2 linked regions of the Flexistipes sp. genome follow. The protein of the gene in region 1 binds, or shares a complex with, the protein of each later gene. Links are inferred from orthologs where the notes say so. Each region holds a gene or a part of one and is shown on either strand. Other genes may lie near its edges.

The links. The genes of interacting proteins can lie anywhere in the genome.
Region 2: the proteins of xseA (region 1) and xseB are in contact, whole or in part, in a cryo-EM structure (PDB 8TXR), measured with the Escherichia coli proteins. The link is inferred for Flexistipes sp. from one-to-one orthologs.

The regions. Positions count from the first base shown.
Region 1 is NZ_JAXKVW010000010.1:49,162-57,154, reverse strand. Bases 2,590-5,589 are described here. They hold xseA (exodeoxyribonuclease VII large subunit), read left to right. Parts: upstream 2,590-3,414; coding sequence 3,415-4,764; downstream 4,765-5,589. Other genes in these bases: UMU13_RS07985 (sigma-54-dependent transcriptional regulator), read left to right, coding at 5,236-5,589; greA (transcription elongation factor GreA), read left to right, coding at 4,757-5,230; UMU13_RS08000 (FtsB family cell division protein), read left to right, coding at 3,147-3,455; UMU13_RS08005 (hypothetical protein), read left to right, coding at 2,590-3,150. Outside these bases: tRNA (adenosine(37)-N6)-dimethylallyltransferase MiaA, read left to right, coding at 1-818; RNA chaperone Hfq, read left to right, coding at 1,025-1,249; UMU13_RS08010 (DUF4416 family protein), read left to right, coding at 1,283-1,780; more of UMU13_RS08005, read left to right, coding at 1,981-2,589; more of UMU13_RS07985, read left to right, coding at 5,590-6,588; pgsA (CDP-diacylglycerol--glycerol-3-phosphate 3-phosphatidyltransferase), read left to right, coding at 6,593-7,138; UMU13_RS07975 (DUF362 domain-containing protein), read left to right, coding at 7,131-7,993. UniProt on the Escherichia coli protein: Bidirectionally degrades single-stranded DNA into large acid-insoluble oligonucleotides, which are then degraded further into small acid-soluble oligonucleotides.
Region 2 is NZ_JAXKVW010000023.1:13,655-16,562, forward strand. It holds xseB (exodeoxyribonuclease VII small subunit), read left to right. Parts: upstream 1-1,288; coding sequence 1,289-1,528; downstream 1,529-2,908. Other genes in the region: UMU13_RS11135 (heavy metal translocating P-type ATPase), read left to right, coding at 1-779; UMU13_RS11145 (polyprenyl synthetase family protein), read left to right, coding at 1,509-2,408; dxs (1-deoxy-D-xylulose-5-phosphate synthase), read left to right, coding at 2,630-2,908. UniProt on the Escherichia coli protein: Bidirectionally degrades single-stranded DNA into large acid-insoluble oligonucleotides, which are then degraded further into small acid-soluble oligonucleotides.

The sequences.
Region 1 (7,993 bases):
TCCAGGTGTATAAATATATGGATATAGGTACGGCAAAACCTGCCAAAAAAGAGCTGTCCGAAGTGAAGCACCATCTCATTGACATTTTGTATCCCGATGAGCATTATTCCGCCGGAATTTTCTTTCAGAAAGCCCAACAGCTTATTGCTGAGATTATTAACAGAGGGAAGATCCCTGTTATAATCGGAGGAACCGGTTTGTATGTGGAAACGCTGATTAACGGTATTTTTAACGGTCCCGGAAAAAATACCAAGCTTAGAGAAGATTATCAAACAGAGATTAAAAAAAGCGGAATAAGTAGTTTGTACAAAAGACTTGAAATGATTGATCCGGATTATGCAGCCAGAATTTCCGCCAATGATAAGAACAAAATTATCCGGGCTCTGGAAGTTTACGATCTCAGCGGTTTGAATTTTACACGCTCCCACGAACTTTTTCATCAGCCGCCGAAGTTCGAATACGACGTTTTAGTTTTTACAACTGAAAGAAGCGTACTTTATGAGCGTATTAATAACCGCGTTGATAAAATGTTTGAAAGAGGCTGGGTTGAAGAGGTGCAAAAACTGCTTGACTTGGGCTATTCGACCGATATGCAGTCGTTCTGTGCAATAGGATACAGAGAAACAGTCAGATATCTCGATGGAGAAATATCTTTTGATGAGTTGTTAAAAACAATAAAGAAACGGACGAGAAATTTTGCGAAAAGACAGCTGACATGGTTCAGGCATATGAGGGATCTGAAATATATCGACGTATTGGACAGATTGGCGATGAAAGAGCTGGAAGATTATATTGCGGAAAATTATCAACAGTTTTAAACAGTTATAAAATTTTTATAAATGTGAAAATTTTACAGGGTTGTGAAGAAAAAAGTATTGAAGGTTATTTATTAATAGTTTATGATTATTAATAGCCAGGCGATGTTTTTTTATTGAAAAAATATCCGGAAATGTTTAAATATTAAAGCAATGAGAGATAAACAATCCTTTATTTTTAAGGATATAAAATGTTGTGAGGGGATCTGATGGGTAAAAAAGTGAATATTCAGGACGTATTTCTTAATTATGTTAGGAAAAAAAGAATTACCGTGACCGTTTATTTGATTAATGGTGTTAAGCTTGAGGGCGTGGTAAAAGGCTTTGATAATTTTGTGATAATAATAAAAGATGATTCACAAAAGATGATTTATAAGCACGCAATATCAACGATAACCCCTTCAGTTGAGATTGAAGATATTGAAATTGAGTAACTTTGCAGGCGGATAATGGTATATGGAGGGGGGGTGCGCAAACCTCTGAAAGTTGTCGTTTTTAATGCAGTACTTTATAATGAAGATTATATCAAAGAGCCTGATAAACACTTAGATACCCTTTTTGGAAATCCGGTTTGTAAAAGTGATACATTTTCCTTTGACCACACATCCTATTACACCCCTGAAATGGGTGAAAATCTTAAAAAATATTTTGCAGGATATGATTTCTTTATTTATCCCGATGAAATAAAGAATCTGAAAATTTCATCAGTGGATTTGGAAAGATCTTTTATGGTTGACGGCAAAAGGTTACTGAATGTAGATCCCGGTTATGTTGCCCTGGAAAAAATTGTGGCTGCCAGCACAAAAAATTTTTCACACCGTATATACATAGGCTCTAATATTTATGCTGACTTGCAGCTTTTCAGAAAAAAAGGGAAATACCGAAGTTTACCGTGGACTTTTTTTGACTATAAACTTGATTTTGTGTTAAAATTTTTTGATAATATGCGTCTTAATCTGTTATAATCTCTTTCATTGATATTGCTTATCAAAAGGAATAAATTATTCATAATCTAACCTAATGAAAGATAAGTGTGTTTTACGTTGAGCGGAAAAGATAAGAATATGAATCAGGTTTTGATGCGTGTTAAAATCAGTTATGAGATCTTTGAGTCATGGAATTATTCAAAGGTGTGAGTTTATGAATATATCAGGTGGTATGATTTGTGGCTGTTGAATATACGGAGCTGTTAAATCAGCTGAAAAACAAGAAAAATCTGAATGACGATGAAATGCATCTTTTAAAAAGTATGCTCACCCTTAAAACTGACCTTTCCGCCCATATTCATATTTTTAAGAAGTTTCATATTTTGGATAATATTACCGCAGAAATGTACTCAGGCAAGTCCACTGAAAATCAGGTGAGATCAATTTTGACCGGCGATATTCCCATTCACTATGATTATTATCCTGTTGTGGTTTTCCTTGTTTTAAGGAATTACCGAAACCAGCTGAAAGAGCTTTACGATTTTTTAAACAGGCTTAAGGGTGATATTTTAAAAGATATTATAACGAGCCCTTATTTTGAAGGTAAATATATACAATATTTAACCAGATTGATGAAAAATAATGATGCATTTGTTTCCGTGCTGATTTCCCAGGGTAAAATTAATGAAGTTCTTGTGAAACAACTGGCTAAATCCACAAATTCAGATGTGCTTTTTCGTATTGCCAATCTGAAAATTATACTTGAAAATAACCGGGATATTATTAATGAACTTTTGATGAATCCTTATACACCGGATGATTCACTTGTTTATCTTAAGCAGATTAAATATGAGTTGAGCCTCAATGAAGCTTTGAAAAGTGCTGTTGAAACAGAGGAAATGGATGAGACGGAAGAGGAAAAGAAGAAAGTTCCTGAAACACTGAAAAAAGAAGTGGAAAAAAGAGTTGAAGGTGAAAATAAAGAAATAGAAGAAAATCTATATCAGAAAATATTAAATATGAAGCCTGTTGAAAAAATAAAGCTTGCACTAAAAGGTAATAAATCAGCACGGGGACTATTGCTTAAGGATTCCAATAAGCAAATTTCTTTAACTGTGCTAAAAAACCCAAGAATTACTGAAGATGAAATTGAATCACTTGTAAAGAGTAAGTCTACGCCGGAGCATCTGATTAGGGAAATTTCAAGAAATAGAAATTTTATGCAGGAATATGATATAAAAAAGGGGATGGTAATGCATCCCAAAACGCCCCTTGAGATTAGTATGAGACTGATAAATCATCTTTATGTAAAAGACATTGAGCAAATATCCAAATCGCGCGAAGTTCCTTCTGCACTTAAAAATCAGGCTCTCAGGCTGTTCATGACAAAATCCGGAGCTAAAAAATGAAACATAATATATTATATTTCGGCCTTGTGGCTGCCCTGCTGTTATATCTTTTCTTTGGTAACAGAGGGATAATCGAATATCACAATTTGCTCGAAATTAGAAACAGGTACCAGCAGAAGGTTGATAATCTGACTGAAAGTATAAAGTCACTGGAACGTGAGCTTATGCTTATCAGGCAGGACGAAGAGTATTTGGAAGCATTGATCAGACGGGAACTTAATATGAAAAAACCCGGAGAAGATTTGTATATTCTGAAGGATAAGAATGAAGACTTACACAGTAACAGAGATAACAAAAGCAATTAAAAATCTCATCCAACAGACATTTAGCTCCCCTGTAATCGTTACAGGTGAAGTATCCAATTTCAGCATTTCACCTGCAGGGCATCAGTATTTTATTCTTAAGGACGAAAGCTCACAGATCAAATGTGTATTCTTCAAACGTTACAATTTGCTGAACAGGGATTATTCGATAAAAAACGGCGATAAGGTTTCTGTTTATGGTGATTTAAGTGTTTTTGAAGCAGGCGGGAATTATCAGATTGTTGCCAAAAAGATTGAATACAGCTCCGAAGGGGAGTTTTATAAAAAATTTGAGGAAACCAAGAAAAAACTTGAGCAGGAAGGTCTTTTCCATGAAGATTTGAAAAAACCTGTTCCTACTTTTGTAAAGAAAATAGCTGTTGTTACATCTCCCTCCGGAGCAGCTATCAGAGATTTCATCATAACGACAAAACGTAATAACGCTGCTTTTGAAATAGATGTTTGGCCGACTACTGTGCAGGGCGCTTCAGCTGCAGGTGAGATTGAAAAAAATATCCTCAAAGCCGGCAGCCGGGGCGATGAGTATGATGCTCTGGTTTTGATGAGAGGAGGCGGGTCATTGGAAGATTTGGCTGTTTTTAATGAAGAGAATGTCGCCAGAGCGTTGAGAAAAATTGAGGTTCCAACGATCTCAGCTATAGGTCATCAACGTGATTTTACCATTTGTGATTTTACCGCTGATTTAAGGGTTGCAACACCGACTGCAGCAGCTTCCTATTTATCCGAGGGGTATATCTATTATAATAAGAATTTAACGGAATTTTATAAACGTCTTTCAAGATATATGGAGCAGGTCATTATCTCCCGCAGTCAGAAATTAGACAACTATATGGCTGTTTTGAATAAAAACTCTCCGTATAACAGGATTAGTCTATATCGAAGTGAACTGGAAAGAAGCAGACAATTAATGATAAACAATCTCAGAAATAAGGTGCAGGATGGATACAGCCGTTTAAAACTCTGCGATGTTTTTCTTGCATCAAAAAAACCTGCAAATGTTGTGAGGGAAAAGAGAAGTGAAGTTGAAAGATTTAAAAATTATCTGTTGAGAAGTGTAACAAATAGGTTAAACTATGATAATGAACGCTTAAAAGGTGTTTTCGGAAGACTGAAAACAATGAATCCGGAAAACGTTATTTCCAGGGGTTATGCTCTGGTGTATAAAGAGGGATTTGTTGTTGAGTCTTTAAACTCGATAAAACTTGATGATGAGGTTGAAATTCGCATGAAAGGTGGATATATTAACGCCTTTGTCACAGGTAAAAAACATTTGGAGGATACCAATGGATAGAATTCCTATTACAAAAGAAGGTTTTCAAAAAATAAAGGAAGAACTTGAAAGACTTAAGACGAAAGAGCGTAAAGATGTTGTTGAGGCTATAAAAGAAGCGAGAGCCCACGGCGATCTTAGTGAAAATGCGGAATATGATGCGGCAAAAGACCGCCAGGGTATGCTGGAAGCTAAAATTGCTGAACTTGAATCGAAAATGTCTAAGTTTGAGGTCATTGATACGAAAAACCTTAAAGGTGATAAGGTAGTATTCGGTGCAACGGTTAAAATTGAAAATGTCGAAACCGATGAAATAAAAGAATACCGGATTGTCGGCCCTGATGAATCCGATATTTCCAAGGGTGATATTTCAGTCCTTTCCCCCCTTGCAAGGGCGTTGGTAGGGAAAAAAGTCGGTGATGAGACAGTAGTAAACGCCCCCGGCGGGGAAATTGAATATGAAATAGTAGAAATAAATTTTGAATAATTTCTATGGGTAACCAATACAATGTGCTGATAATTGATGACGAAAGATCTTTCAGGGAGCTTCTGGAAATTCTTTTTTCCAATGAAGGCTACAATGTTTTTATGGCTGCTGATATTGCCGGATCACAGCGTATCATTTCAGAAAAAAAGATCGACATTATTATCTGCGATTTAGTCCTGGGTAAAGAGGATGGGTTGGATGTCGTAAAATGGTGCCGTGAAAATTCATATAATATCCCTTTTATTCTTATGACAGCCTATGCCAGCAGTGCAACAGCTTTGGAGTCTGTGAAGCTGGGAGTTGTGGATTATATAACCAAGCCTTTTGACATGGATCATCTTGCCACCATGGTCAGGGAGGTTATAACCTCCAGGAAAAATGAAGATTCTGAGTTTTACACTGAGCTTGATGAAATTAAGGGTAAAAGCAATGCCATTAAAAATGTTAAAAAATATATTATGGATATTGCAAAAACGGATTCAACCATTTTAATTACCGGTGAATCCGGTACAGGTAAAGAACTCGTCGCAAGGGCTGTACACAGGTTGAGCCACAGGGCCTTGAAACCCTTTAAGACGATAAATTGCAGCGCCATACCCTATGATTTGCTAGAATCGGAACTTTTCGGATACAAAAGAGGTGCTTTTACCGGTGCATCATATGATAAGAAAGGGATATTTGAACTGGCGAACGGCGGCTCCATATTTCTTGATGAAATAGGTGAAATGCCGCTTTTTCTGCAGTCCAAACTTCTCAGGGTAATACAGGATAAAATGGTTCAGCCTCTGGGTGCAGGCACTGAAATTAAAACGGATTTCAGGATAATTGCCGCTACAAATAAAAACCTGGAAGAGGAAACGAAAAAAGGCAATTTCAGGAGTGATCTCTACTACAGGTTAAACGTTGTTAATATTAATATCCCTCCATTAAGGGAAAGAAAAGAGGATGTGGAAGAGCTGGCGAAACATTTCCTGAAAAAATATGCAGTTTTGATGGATAAAAATATTTCTCAGATATCCTTTGCTGTAATGGAGGCTTTTAAAACCTATCCGTTTAAAGGTAATGTAAGAGAACTGGAAAACCTGATAGAAAGGGCTGTGGCTATGGAAAAGACCAACAGGCTTCTTCCTTCCAGTTTTCCAGCCCATTTCTTTGGTAATTATGAAAATTTTTGGGATAATCAAACACCGGATCTGGAAAAACCTGTGGATTTGGAAAAAATTGTGGAAAATATTGAGAAAAAATATATAATGACAGCACTGGAAAAGACAGGCGGCAACCAGAGTAAATCTGCTAAACTACTCGGGCTTTCGGGCAGAGTATTCAGGTATAAAATGGAAAAATATAATATTCGGTGAAAATATGGAAAAACTTCCCAATCAACTGACAATTCTGCGAGTGATTCTGGTGCCGGTATTCCTCATTCTTATCTTCTTCGATAAGAACATTACAAATATATTGGCTGCAGTTATTTTTATTTTCGCGTCAGTAACGGATTTTGTTGACGGGTTTATCGCCCGGAAATATTCGGTTGTTTCTGATTTCGGGAAAATTCTTGACCCTATAGCCGATAAAATTTTGGTGGCATCTGCTATGATTTCTCTTGTTCAACTGGACAGGCTCAGTTCAATTGTTGTTATTATTCTGCTTAGCAGGGAGTTTGCTGTAGGCGCTCTGCGGGATTTCGCATCCAGCAGAAGAATAATTATTCCTGCAGGGTTTTTCGGTAAAATAAAGACAGCTTTTCAGATGACTGCCCTTGCTCTGCTTATATACAAAAATGAACTTTATGGCATAAATGTCTTTGTTATAGGGAAAGTTCTGATTTATCTTTCGGTTATCATTTCGGTCTATTCAGGCTTTGTATATTACAGAAATTTTTTCAGACTAAAAGAGAGCAATGGCTGAAGTTTTTTTAGAGAAAATTTATAAATATTCTTCAGATATAGAGTTTTTTGTCGATAATTTTTTCAGCCGTAATTCAGAAAAATTCAACGATTGCGAAAAAATACTTCTTAAACCCAATCTGCTGCAGTCAGCTCCTCCTGAAAAAGGTGTGACCACACATCCGGAATTTCTGAGGTTTGTAGTCAAGTCGTTAAAAAAACATACAGATGCAAAACTGCTGCTGGCAGACAGTCCCGGTGCAAATTTTGAAAACTTTGGAAAAATCCTTGAAATAAGCGGTATCGGACAGGTTTGCGATGAGGAAAATATCGGCATTTACAGAGTGGAATCTTTTCCTCCGGTGGAAAAAAATGGTTTTGTTTACTCCGGAATAGCTGATGAGGTGGATCTGATTATCAACCTTGCCAAGTTAAAAACCCATTCTCTTACAGGCCTGACTATGTGTGTAAAAAACTTTTTCGGCCTCATTCCAGGAACATCCAAAGTGGGCTATCACAGGCGATACCCGGACGGGTCCGATTTGGGATCTGCAGTTTACGGGCTTTATAAACAGTTTGCGGGAAAATCGCTGAATTTGCTTGACGGCATAATTGCACATGAAGGAGAAGGCCCTTCCAGAGGAAAACCCGTTATGGCAGGAATTTTAGCAGCAGGTGCCGATGCAGGTGCAGTGGATATTGCAGTTGCAAAGATTCTGGGATTTGAGCCTGAGTTTTGTACCACAAATATAGAGGCTTTAAAGGATTTATCCGAGAGTAAGATAAAACTTATCCCGGAATTAAAATTTAATATAACCCTGAAAAAACCTGTTGCTGCAAGGCGTGTGCATCTTCCGGATTTTATTAAAAAATATGC
Region 2 (2,908 bases), on another replicon or contig:
TGAAAGGGGCCAATTTCCTGGAAACTGTAAAAGAGTGCGATTATATACTTTTTGATAAAACAGGAACACTTACGCGGGGCCAATTTTCCGTTAAAAAAACTGAATCGTTAAACGGTTATTCAGAGAAGTTTGTTCTTGAAATAGCGGCTGCTCTTGAGCTCCACTCATCTCATCCCATTGCCTCAGCTTTTGAAGATTTTGCCGGTGATTTTCAGTTTAATAATATTAGTGAGATTGCCGGTATGGGAATAAAAGGTGAGGTAAACGGTGATGTTTATTATATTGGTAATGAGAAATTGCTTAAAGAATTGTCAGTGGAAGATGAAAATATTTTTTCGGAGAACTCATATATTTGCCTGTATGTGGTTAAAAATAATAACATTACGGGTAAAATTATGCTGTCTGATACATTGAGAAAAGACGCAGTTGAAACGGTGAAAAAAATTAAAGAAAGAGGTGTGACCCCGGTTATCGTTTCAGGAGATTCAAAAGAAGTGGTCTCATCTGTGGCTTCAGAGCTTGGTATTGAAGAATATTATTTTTCACTGCTCCCGTATGAAAAGCTCGATATTCTGCAAAAGCTGAAAGAGAAAGGACATAGTGTTGCTGCAGTTGGTGACGGTTTGAACGATACAGCACTTCTGAGTTACGCCGATACGGGAATTGCTATGGGGCAGACTGCGGCTAATTTGTCGGTGGATATGGCGGATATTGTGATTTTGGGGAGCAGACTGTATAAAATTAACGATTTATATGATATTTCAAAAAAATCACTTTGACTTTTTTCTGAAAATATTGCCATTGCACTGGGAATAAAAATTGCTGTAATGCTTGCTTCCTTTTTCGGTATGGCAACACTTTGGGCGGCAGTTTTTGCCGATGTGGGAGCGGCACTGTTGACAGTTTTAAATTCAGTAAAAGTTTTCTTTTTTAAAACCCGAGTTACTTGAAAAGTTCCCCTCCCATTTTTTTAATAACTATGCCTATTTTATAGTGAAATAGTGTTAAGTGTTAAGTAATAAGTTTTGAGTACCTTCGTCAATTTTGGTGATTTCACTGGACACAATATTTAATCCCTACTACCCCTACTACCTCAACTACCTCCAACTACCTCCAACTACCTCTAACCACCTCTAACCACCTCCAATTACATTTATTTATCGTCACGTTTGCTTTTTTATTTTACTTTTGCTAATTTATGTAAACAGAGATATTGTTAATTTTTTAAAATATTGCATATATAAAAAATATTGCTGATATTGGAAAATAGTAATGCAAAGAGGAATTTATGAGTAAAGATCAAACTTTTGAGAAAAAGATTAAACGCCTTGAGGAGATCGTTAATCAGCTTGAAGAAGGCGATTACGGTATTGAAGAGACCCTGAAGCTTTTTCAGGAAGGGATGAAATTAAGCAAAGAATGTAAAAAAATACTTGATGATGTGGAGTTAAGGGTGAATAAAGTTCTGGGTACGGATGAGGAAGAAAATTTAATTACGGAGAACTTTGATGACGACATTCAATCTTAAAAAATATATGCAGTTCTGGGCACAAAAAACGGAAAACTGGCTGAAAACGAATTTAAGCAGTTTCGATAAAAATACCGAAGGATTGACTGAAGCTATGAGATACAGCCTTCTCGCCGGGGGCAAACGTCTCAGACCTGTTTTGATATATTCTTCTTATGGAATTTTCGATAATGATTTTGATAAGGTTATTCCTTATGCTGCGGCTGTGGAAATGCTGCACACTTATTCACTCATCCACGATGATCTACCGGCAATGGATGATGATGATTACAGACGGGGTAATCCCACCAATCATAAAATGTTCGGTGAAGCAACGGCTATACTGGCAGGGGATGCTTTACTGACAAAGGCATTTGAAGTGATGCTGGATCCTGTTATAAATCCGGAAACTGAAGAAAAACTGCGCTGCGAAGCTGCATTGAAACTTGCAAAAGCGGGTGGAGACAGAGGGATGATCGCCGGTCAGTTTGTTGATGTTGAATCTGAAAATTCGTATTTTACAGCTGAAAAGCTTGATTTCATACATAATTATAAAACAGCAGCTTTGCTGGGATACTGTACTGAATTGGGGGCAGTCCTCGGTTACGGCGGTGAAGAGGACAAAGAACGCTTAAAAAGATTCGGTATAAATATTGGGCTGGCGTTTCAGATTGTTGACGATCTGTTGGATATTTCCGCCACTACAGAACAGCTGGGCAAAGATGCAGGCAGCGACCTGAAAAAAGGTAAAGCCACCTATCCGGGGCTGTATGGAGTGGATGAATCAAAAAAGAAGGCCAGAGCATTAATTGATGAATCCGTAGCACTTGTTGACTGTTATGGAGCAGCTTCACGGCCATTGGCAGAGATTGCTCGTTTTGTAATAGACAGAAATAATTAGTTAGTAGAGTATACATATTAGTCGAAAAAATACCCCCCTTGCTCAAACTCGGGGGAAAAATAGGATGGGGTAAGAAAAAAAGTTATTTAACAAGAGATCCATCCTCGGTCGGGATGACATAATTTATCCCAAGCGGAACATAGTGGAGCCTGGAGATCTCTTTTAAGCGGCACACAGCAAAAAAATGTGCAATTATGCATAAATGGACATTGGAGGAGAACTTGGAAATTCTTGATAGGCTGCAGCTGCCTGACGATATAAGAAAGCTTAATTATGAAGAGTTAGATAAGCTTGCACAAGAGGTTAGGGAATTTATGCTTGAGTCCGTTTCCAAAACCGGCGGACATCTGGCTCCCAGTTTGGGGGTTGTTGAGCTTACACTGGCCTTATTGAAAGTTTTCGATCCACTTAATGACAGAATTGTTTGGGATGTTGGTCATCAGTCTTACGCTTACAAAATTTTAACCGACAGGAAAAATAAATTTCACACACTCCGGCAG